Minwuia thermotolerans: one gene and its partner. The protein of the gene in region 2 interacts with the protein of the main gene of each other region in a pairwise test. Links are inferred from orthologs where the notes say so. Each region holds a gene or a part of one and is shown on either strand. Other genes may lie near its edges.

What was found. The genes of interacting proteins can lie anywhere in the genome.
Region 1: the proteins of CWC60_RS15535 (region 2) and sfsA interact in binary tests that used the Escherichia coli proteins (3 or more experiments, as listed by UniProt). The link is inferred for Minwuia thermotolerans from one-to-one orthologs.

What each region holds. Positions count from the first base shown.
Region 1 is NZ_PIGG01000022.1:59,686-64,660, forward strand. The notes cover bases 1,311-4,266. They hold sfsA (DNA/RNA nuclease SfsA), read right to left. Parts: upstream 3,165-4,266; coding sequence 2,457-3,164; downstream 1,311-2,456. Other genes in these bases: radC (RadC family protein), read right to left, coding at 1,311-1,610; map (type I methionyl aminopeptidase), read right to left, coding at 1,628-2,449; CWC60_RS04745 (ATP-binding protein), read left to right, coding at 3,244-4,062; CWC60_RS04750 (penicillin acylase family protein), read left to right, coding at 4,199-4,266. Outside these bases: CWC60_RS04720 (FliM/FliN family flagellar motor switch protein), read right to left, coding at 1-231; lipoyl(octanoyl) transferase LipB, read left to right, coding at 289-909; more of radC, read right to left, coding at 906-1,310; more of CWC60_RS04750, read left to right, coding at 4,267-4,975. UniProt on the Escherichia coli protein: Binds to DNA non-specifically. Could be a regulatory factor involved in maltose metabolism.
Region 2 is NZ_PIGG01000048.1:21,570-26,588, reverse strand. Bases 601-3,600 are described here. They hold CWC60_RS15535 (glutamate-5-semialdehyde dehydrogenase), read right to left. Parts: upstream 2,746-3,600; coding sequence 1,456-2,745; downstream 601-1,455. Other genes in these bases: proB (glutamate 5-kinase), read right to left, coding at 2,742-3,600; CWC60_RS15540 (nicotinate-nucleotide adenylyltransferase), read right to left, coding at 850-1,455; rsfS (ribosome silencing factor), read right to left, coding at 601-795. Outside these bases: 23S rRNA (pseudouridine(1915)-N(3))-methyltransferase RlmH, read right to left, coding at 1-443; more of rsfS, read right to left, coding at 445-600; more of proB, read right to left, coding at 3,601-3,896; GTPase ObgE, read right to left, coding at 3,884-4,912. UniProt on the Escherichia coli protein: Catalyzes the NADPH-dependent reduction of L-glutamate 5-phosphate into L-glutamate 5-semialdehyde and phosphate. The product spontaneously undergoes cyclization to form 1-pyrroline-5-carboxylate.

The DNA.
Region 1 (4,975 bases), on a different replicon or contig from region 2:
GACGACGATCTCGCCGCGGGCGATGACCTGGTTGTTGGCGAGGATCCAGGCCGGGTCGTCGACGCCGGAATCGAGTTCGATCACCGCGCCGCGGCCCATCTTGAGAAGCTGATGGATCGGCATCTGGGCGCGACCCAGGACGACGGATATCTCGACATCGACGTCGGCTATGGCCAGGTCGAAATTGTCGGCGATGCTCTCGGGCTGGGCTTTGTTTTCGTCATCGTTCATGCGCACCATCTAGGCAGAAACCGGTTAGCGGAAGGTAAAGGGCGGCGGCCCATGACGGTGGAATGGCGAGAATCGGCAGAGCCGGTCGACTATCCGGCGGCGGTCGAGTGGATGGAGCACCGCGCGGCGGCGATCCGCGACGAGGGCGCGGACGAGTGCGTCTGGCTGCTGGAGCACCCGCCGCTCTATACCGCGGGCACTTCGGCCGATGCGGCCGATCTGCTGACACCAGACCGCTTCCCCGTGCACCGGACGGGGCGGGGCGGCGAGTACACCTATCACGGGCCCGGCCAGCGCGTCGGCTATGTCATGCTGGACCTGCGCCGCCGCGGACCCGATGTCCGGCGCTTCGTCAACGACCTGGAACGCTGGGTGATCGGGACGCTTGCCGAATTCGGCATCGCCGGTGAACGGCGCCAGGGCCGCGTCGGTGTCTGGGTCGAGACCGCCGAGGGCGAGAAGAAGATCGCCGCGCTCGGCATCCGGCTCCGGCGCTGGGTCAGTTTCCACGGCATCGCCATCAACCTGAACCCCGACCTGGACCATTTCGGCGGCATCGTCCCCTGTGGCATCAGTGACTATGGCGTGACGTCGTTCGCCGATTTGGGCGTCACCGCGTCGATGGCCGATCTCGATGCCGCGCTGAAGAAGAAATTCTCCGAAGTGTTCGGGGGTTAGATCAATCCGTTCGAGCGAAAGCTGAAGGGTTCGTCGCGGCCGATCACCAGGTGATCGTGCAGCATCAGGCCCACCGCCCGGGCGGCGTCGCGGACCTGCTTCGTCATCTCGATGTCGGCGCGGGACGGCGTCGGGTCGCCGGAGGGGTGGTTGTGAACCATGATCAGCGCCGAGGCTTCCAGGTTGAGCGCGCGCTTGACGATCTCCCGCGGATAGACCGGCGTGTGGTCGACCGTGCCCTTCTGCTGCACCTCGTCGGCGATCAGCACGTTCTTGCGGTTGAGGAACAGGACATGGAACTCCTCGGTCGCCTTGTAGCGCTTGGTGGCGTTGCAGTAGTCGAGCAGGGCCTGCCAGGAGGACAGCACGACATCCCGGTGCATCACCCGGGCGCGGGCGAGGCGGACGGCCGAGACCTCGACGATGCGGATGGCGGCCACCGCGGCGTCGCCGATGCCGGGCACCTCGCGGAGCTGCTCGGGACTGGCCGTGATCACATGGGCGTAGTCGCCGAAATGCTCGATCAGGCGCTTTGCCAGCGGCTTGGTGTCGCCGCGCGGGTTGGCGGCCCAGAGCACGATCTCCAGCAGTTCGTAATCCCGGAACGCGTCGGGACCGCTCTCGATCAGCTTCTCGCGGACCCGCTGCCGGTGACCGTGGTAGTGGGGCTTTTCCGTGCCGGCGCGCTTCGCTTCCGCCATGGCTGCGCCCCGCCGCCTCAGCCGTAGGGGGGCTTGTGCAGGCCCGCCGGCGATTCCGTGAAGATCTCCACGCCGTCTTCGGTAATGCCGATCGAGTGCTCGAACTGCGCCGACAGCGAGCGGTCGCGGGTCACGGCGGTCCAGCCGTCCTCCAGAATCTTCACCCGCCAGTCGCCCAGATTGATCATCGGCTCGACGGTGAAGAACATCCCGGGCTTCAGTTCGATGCCGGAGTTCGCCTGGCCGTAATGCAGCACGTTGGGCGCGTCGTGGAAGACGCGGCCCAGGCCGTGACCGCAGAAGTCGCGCACGACCGAGCAGCGCTCGGCCTCCGCGTATTCCTGGATCGCCGCGCCGATGTCGCCCAGGCGGGCGCCGGGCCTGACGGCCCGGATGCCGCGCATCATGGCCTCGTAGGTGACGTCGATCAGACGCTCCGACTTCTTCTTCGGCTTGCCGACGTGGAACATGCGGCTGGTGTCGCCGTGCCAGCCGTCCAGGATGACGGTGACGTCGATGTTCATGATGTCGCCGTCCTTCAGCGCCCGCGGGCCGGGTATGCCGTGGCAGACCACATGGTTGATGGACGTGCAGATTGACTTGGGGAAACCCCGGTAGTTGAGCGGCGCCGGCACCGCGCCCCGGGCGGTGATGAACTCGTGGCAGAGTCCGTCGAGCTCTTCCGTGGTCACGCCCGGCTTCACGTGCCCGACGATCATGTCGAGCGTCTCGGCGGCCAGCCGCCCCGCGGCGCGCATGCCATCGAAGGCGGCCGCGTCGTGCAGCTTGATCTGGCCGGTGTTGCGGACCGGTGCGTTGTCCGCCGAGATGTAGTTCATATGGCGCTCAGTCGATGAGGACGGGAATGGCGTCGCCCGGATATATGCCCAGCGCGGAAACGTGGCAAGTCCGGCAGACCGCTTCCACCCCGGCGTCCATCGCGGCGGCGAGCCCTGCGGCGTAGGCGGAATCGACATCGGCGGCGGGGCGGAAGACCTGTCCGTCGCCCCTGGGGCTGAGGAACAGCATCACCGCCCGATGGCCGCGCGCCGCCATTGCGGTCAGTTCTTTCAGGTGCTTGGCGCCTCTTCTTGTCACAGAATCCGGGAACTCGACCAGGCCCGCCTGGCGGGAGAGGGTCACGCCCTTGACCTCGACATAGCAATCCGGACGCCCCTCTGCCTGCAGCAACAGGTCGATGCGGGAGTGCTCGCCATAGCGGACCTCCCGGCGGCGGACCGGATAGCCGGCCAGCTCAGGGATCGTCCCGGCCGCCAGCGCCGCTTCCGCGATGGCGTTTGGCCGCTGGGTGTTGACGCAGACCATGGCGCCGCCGGCCTCGATCAGTTCCAGCGTCCACTTCAGCTTGCGCGCCGGGTTGTCGACCGGCGTGAGCCAGACGGTCTGCGCTCCGCCGTCGATCAGGCTCAGCATGGAACCGGGGTTGGGGCAGTGGGCCGTGACCTCGCGTCCGTCCTCCAGACGCACGTCGGCCAGGAACCGCTTGTAGCGCCTGAGCAATGTGGCGCGGATCAGCGGCGGGTCGAACCGGATCAGGGGTGCGGCGGCTTCATCCAAAATTAAGCGTCTCCTGCGAGTCTGTTCTGTCTCGGGGTCTGAATACCGTTCATCCATGACTATTGCGATCCAGGAAGACGCGGCCGACAACCATCGGGCCGAAGTGCTGGCCGATGTCCGCCGAGCCATCGAGGCTGTCGAAGCCGCCCGCGACAACCCCGCAGGCCGGGACAGGGCGCTGCGCGATCTGCACACGGTCAAGGGCGCGGTTGGATTTCTCGGTCTTTCCGAGCTTGCCGGCGCGCTGCACGAACTCGAAGGAGTCATGGGCCGCGGCGGCGATGGCCTCGACGTGGCGCACCGCGTGTCGGAGGCGCGGCGGCTGCTGGATTCGGAAAGCGACACGGGTCCGCCCGCGGCCACCGGGTTGGCCGGGGAGGGCGCATTCACCCAGTGCCTGTGGTGGGCGGAGCGGATGATCGGGCAAATCTCCACCTCCCTGGGCAAGGAAGCCGAACTGAGCATCACCGGCGGCGACCTCCGGATCGACAACAAGAGCCGCGCGGCGCTCACCCGGGCGCTGCAGCATCTGGTCCGCAACGCCATCGTTCACGGCATCGAGACGCCGGATCGGCGGTCTGCGCTGGGCAAGCCGCGGTGCGGCGCCATCGCGATAGCCGTCCACCGCACCGGCGGCCTGCTTACCGTCGAAGTTTCCGATGACGGTGCGGGATTGCCGGACGAACTGTCCGCGCGGGTCTTCCAGCCGGGCGTCAGCGGCGCCGCGGACGTCAGCCTCTACGCCGGCCGGGGTATCGGCCTCGACGTGGCGCTGTCGGAGGTGGCCTCGCTCGGCGGGCGCGTCGAAGCGCGTTCGACGCCGGGTCTTGGCGCATGCTTCACGATCATCGTGCAGGAACCGACCGGACCCTGACCGGCCCCTGGCCGAAATCCCGCGCCGGAATTACGATTTGTAACCGCCGCGCGGAAACGGCCTGCCTTCACTTGTCATCCGGATACCCCTCGCGCACGTAGATGAGGCCAGTGCCGTTCCGGAGGAAGCGCAGCTCATGACGCGACGCATTTCAACCCTGTTGTCGACGGTTGCCGTGGCGGCGCTGATCGGCGGCTGCAGTCTGCTGACGTCGGTGCCCGAGCCGGTGACGGTGGAAAGTCGGATTGCGGGGCTGGAGACGGAGGGGCTGGATGTCTCGGCACCTGTGGAGATTCGCTGGAACGCGCACATGGTGCCGTGGATCACCGCCGAGTCCGACGCGGACGGCGCCTATGCGCTGGGCTATGTCCACGCGCATCTGAGGCTTGGCCAGATGGAGATCCTGCGGCGCGCCGCCAGCGGTCAGCTGGCCGAGGTCGCGGGTCCGCTGGCAGCGGACCTGGACCAGACGCTCCGCACCATCGGCTACCGCCGCGCGGCCGAGGCCAACTACCCGGCACTGCCGGCGGAAACGAAACTCTGGCTCGACCGTTTCGCCGAGGGCGTCAACGCCTATGTCGCCAGGCTGGACGAACTGCCTCACGAGTACCGGCTGTTCGCCTTCGAACCGAAGCCATGGTCGGCGATCGACGTGCTGGCCTTCGGCCGTCTCGCCGGCTCCGACGTCAACTGGCTGGTCTCGATCGGCCTGCTCGGCCTGACGGACCGGGAGGACTGGCCGGAGATCTGGGACGAGGTCATGCGTTTCAACGGTGGGTCGCTTCCCAGTATCGCCGAACTGGAGGCGGACCGCGACGGCGGGCGGCTGCTTGCCGCGCTGCTGTTCACGCTGGGGGGCGACGCGCGGGCCGGCTCCAACGCCTGGGCGGTCTCGGGCGCGCGCACGGCCAGC
Region 2 (5,019 bases):
TGGCCGGTCAGGATGGTGTGGGCGCGGTAGAGCTGCTCGGCGAGCATGGCGCGGACGATCAGGTGCGGCCAGGTAAGGCGGCCGAAGCTGACTGTGAGATCGGCCATCGCCCGGGTCTCGTCATCCAGCCCGTCGGCGCCGCCGACCAGGATGGCGATATCGCGCCGACCGGCATCGGCGAAGCCCCCCAGCGCGGCCGCGAAGGCCCGGCTGTCCAGTTCCCGGCCACGCTCGTCGAGGGCGATCACCGCCTGGGCGTCGGCGGCGCGCTCCCGCAGCAACGCGTTCTCGCGCCGGTTCCGCTCGGCGTCCGAACCCCCCTTGCGGTCTTCCAGCTCGTGCAGGTCCAGCGGCCAGGGCAGGCGCTTCGCATAGACGTCGAACAGCGTCCGCTCCGGCCCGCGGCCGAACCGGCCTATGCTGCAGATGGCGATGCGGAGCAAGTCAGCCGGTCGCGAAGTCCGCTTCCGGCTTCGACAGCTCGGCGGCCCACATCTTCTCGAGGTTGTAGAAGTCCCGGACTTCCGGGCGGAAGATGTGGACGATGACGTCGCCCGCATCCACCAGAACCCAGTCGCAGGCGCCCGCGCCCTCGACGCGGGCCCGGCCGTGTCCGGCGTCCTTCAGTTTCTCGACGACATGGTCGGCAATGGCCGAGACGTGCCGTGCCGAGCGCCCCGAGGCGACCAGCATGTGATCGGCGATGTCCGTCTTGCCTTCCAGGTCAATTCGCACGAGATCCTCGGCCTTGTTGTCCTCGAGGGTCGTCGTGATCAGGCCCAGCAGTTCGTCCACGGGCCCGTGTGCAGCATCGCGGTCGACGATGGCTGTCCTCCTTTGGCGGCGCCGTTACAAGGGGTTCTCGACAGGCCAGGGGGTGGCGCCGTGCGCCCTGACCTTCGTCGCCGACATGGGGTGCCGCCGCATCCTTATGAAGGACCACGCCGGCGGTTTCGCATCCGCCAGCGCCCGCACGTCCGACTGCCGCCAATAGGCGCGCCGGAACCGGGTCGCCGCCTGCCCCGTCAGGACGTTCCAAGAATAGGGCTCGCGGTCGAATACGGCAACGGGCACGAGCGCCATCATTTCCGTCCAGCGGTCCCAGCCGGGAAGCTGGCGCAGATTGTCGGCGCCCATCAGCCAGACGAAGCGCTCGTCGGGATGGCGGCGCCTCAGTTCGGACAGCGTGTCGACCGTGTAGCGGGTGGCCATCCGCGCTTCGATGTCGGTGACCCTGATCCGCGGATGGCGGGCCAGCCGTTCGGCGAATTCGAGGCGGCGGGCCAGCGGGGCCATGCCCTTCGTCGCCTTCAGCGGGTTCTGCGGCGAGACCAGCCACCAGACCTCGTCGAGGGCGAGCCGGTGCAGGGCTTCCAGGCTGAGATGGCGATGGCCGTCATGCGCCGGGTTGAACGAGCCGCCCAGCAGGCCGATGCGAAGTCCGCGGTGGGGCATTCAGGGGCGGGTCTGGCCCGTGCCGCGCACGACGTACTTGAAGCTGCAGAGCTGCTCCACGCCGACGGGGCCGCGGGCGTGCATCTTCCCCGTGGCGATGCCGATCTCCGCGCCCATGCCGAACTCGCCGCCATCGGCGAACTGGGTTGAGGCGTTGTGCATGACGATGGCCGAATTCACCTCGTTGAGGAACCGCGCCGCCGTTTCGGCGTCGTCGGTGACGATGGCGTCGGTGTGCTCGGAGCCGTGGGCGCGGATGTGATCGATCGCCTGCTCCACGCCGTCGACCAGCGCCGCGCTGATGATCGGGGCGAGATACTCGGTGTCCCAGTCCTCGGGCCGGGCCGGGACGACGCGGTCGTCCAGGGCGGCGACGCCCTTGTCGCCGCGCACTTCGCAGCCCGCCTCGATCAGCGCGGCGACGATGTCGCGGCCGGTCTTCCCGGCGATGGCGCGGTCGATCAGCAAAGTCTCCGCCGAGCCGCAGATCGAGGTGCGCCGCATCTTCGCGTTGACCGCGATGTCGCGCGCCATTTCCGGATTCGCCGCGGCGTGGACATAGACGTGGCAGCGCCCCTCCAGATGGGCGAAGACCGGCATGCGGGCCTCCTGCTGGACCCGTTCGACCAGCGACTTGCCGCCCCGCGGGACGATCACGTCGATATACTCCGCCGCGCCCAGCATGTAGCCGACAGCGGCGCGGTCCGTGGTGGCGACGAGCTGGATCGACGCCTCGGGCAGGCCGGCGGCCTTCAGGCCCTCGACCAGGGCGGCATGCAGGGCGGTGTTGGTATGGAACGCCTCGCGGCCGCCGCGCAGGATCACCGCGTTGCCCGCCTTGAGGCAGAGACCCCCGGCGTCGGCGGTCACGTTGGGGCGGCTCTCGTAGATCACGCCGACGACGCCGAGCGGCGTGCGCACGCGCTGGATCTTCAGCCCGTTCGGCCGCTCCCACTCGGCCATCACCGAGCCCACCGGATCGGCGAGCGCGGCAATGTCCTCCAGGCCCTTCGCCACGGCTTCCAGCCGGGCGCGGTCCAGTCTGGCGCGGTCGATCAGCGGCGCCGAAAGGCCGGCGGCCTCGGCGCCCTCGATATCGACCTGGTTGGCGGCAAGGATCGAGCCCGCGCGGTCCCGGATCGCGGCGGCGGCGGCAGTCAGGGCGCGGTTCTTCGCTTCTGCCGGGGCGACAGCCAGCGCCTGGGCGGCAGCCCGGGCTGCCCGGCCCATCTCCGCGATACGTCCGCCGAGGTCTGCATCGCCGGCGAAATCGGCTTCCACTACACTCATGACCGAAGCTCCTCTTCCACGATTTCCAGCACCAGGTCGTCGCGATGGATCATCTCGTCGCGGCCACGATAGCCGAGCAGGGTCTCTATTTCATCGCTCTTGTGGCCCGCGATCCGCCGCGCGTTGGACGCCTCGTAGGCCGACAGGCCCCGGCCCAGCACGCGGCCGCCGCCGTCGCGGATCCACACCGCGTCGCCGCGATCGAAGTCGCCGTCCACCGCGCGCACCCCGGCCGGCAACAGGCTGCGGCCCTTCGCCAGCGCCCGCGCCGCGCCATCGTCGATGACCAGGGCGCCGCTGGGCTTCAGGGCGCTCGCGATCCACTGCTTGCGCGCCGTGCGCGGCGTCTGGTTGGCGGCGAACCAGGTGCAGCGGGCGCCCTCGGCCACGCGCTTCAACGGGTGCAGCACCCGGCCGTCGGCGATGGCCATGTTGCAGCCGGCGGCGACGGCGATCTGCGCCGCCTGCAGCTTGGTCGCCATGCCGCCGACGCCGACGCCGCTGCGGCTCGTCCCCGCCATGGCCATGACGGTTTCGTCCAGCGCCTCGACCTCGGCCACGAAAACAGCCGTGGAGTCGCTCGCCGGATCAGCGGTGTAGAGACCGTCGACGTCGGACAGCAGGACCAGGCAGTCGGCCGTGATCATCTGCGCCACGCGGGCGGCGAGGCGATCGTTGTCGCCATAACGAATCTCGGCGGTCGCCACGGTGTCGTTCTCGTTGATCACGGGCACGCAACCCAGCCGGAACAGGGTCTCCAGGGTGGAGCGGGCGTTGAGATACTGGCGGCGATTCTCGGTGGCGCCGAAGGTGACCAGGATCTGGCCGCAATCCAGCCCGTGCGCGGCCAGCGCCTCCTGCCAGGCATGGGCCAGCGCGATCTGCCCCACGGCCGCCGCAGCCTGCTTGTCCTCCAGCCGCTGACGGCGGCGCGGGATGTCCAGCCGCCGCCGTCCGAGCGCGATGGACCCGGAGGAGACGATGGCCACATCCTGGCCCCGCGCTCGCGCCTCGGCCACGTCGGCGGCCAGCGCCGCCAGCCAGTCCCGGCGCAGTTCCCCGCTCGCCTGATCGACCAGCAGGGCCGAGCCGATCTTGACCACCAGCCGCCTGGCGCCGGTCAGGCGCGCCGCGCCCCTCAGGGCCGCCAAGGTTCCGCCTCCTGTCCCGGCTTCGGCCGTTCCGCCTCGACCGCGCGGCGCAGGATGCGCAGCGCCTCGGGCACGCCCCGCCCGGAAACGCCGGAGAGCACAACAACCTCGCGGCCGGACGCCTCGATCAGGGCGGCGCGGCGCTCGGCGATTTCCTCCTCGGACATGGCGTCGGCCTTGTTCAGGCCGACGATCTCGACCTTCTCCTCCAGTCCCGCGCCATAGGCCTCCAGTTCGGCCCGGACGGTGCGGTAGTTTCCGGCCGGATCCTCCGCGGTGCCGTCCACCAGATGAAACAGCGCCCGGCAGCGCTCGATATGCCCAAGAAACCGTGTGCCCAGGCCGACGCCCTCGTGCGCGCCCTCGATCAGGCCCGGGATATCGGCCACGACGAAGCGCTTGCCGTCCTGTTCGACGATGCCGAGGCTGGGATGCAGCGTGGTGAAGGGGTAGTCGGCGATCCTGGGGCTGGCGCGGCTGACGGCGGACAGAAAGGTCGACTTGCCGGCGTTGGGCAGGCCCACGAGCCCGACATCGGCGATCAGCTTCAGCCTGAGCGTCACCCGCATTTCCTCGCCCGGCCAGCCATTGTCGGCGCGGCGCGGCGCGCGGTTCGTCGACGACTTGTAGTGGGCGTTGCCGAAACCGCCATTGCCGCCCTTCAGCAGCACCACGCGGTCGCCGGCATAGGTCAGGTCGGCGATGACCTCCTCGCCTTCCTCGTCCAGGATCTGGGTGCCGATGGGAACCTGGAAAACCGCGTCGGCGCCATTGGCCCCGGTGCGGTTCGCGCCCTCGCCGGGACGGCCGTTGTCGGCGCGGATGTGCTGGCGGTAGCGGAAATCGATCAGGGTGTTGAGCCCTTCGACGGCTTCGGCGATGACGTCGCCGCCCTTGCCGCCGTCGCCGCCGTTGGGGCCGCCGAACTCGATGTACTTCTCGCGCCGGAACGACAGGCAGCCATGTCCGCCGCGGCCGCTCTTCAGATAGACGCGGGCCTCGTCGAGAAACTTCATGACCGCCGGCCTCCGCCGCTCGTGCGGACGCGTCTCATGGCGTCAGTTCCGATGGGAATGGGAAATGTCGGTTCCGGCGCTTGGCCGGTGAAGGCGGGCGCCGTGGC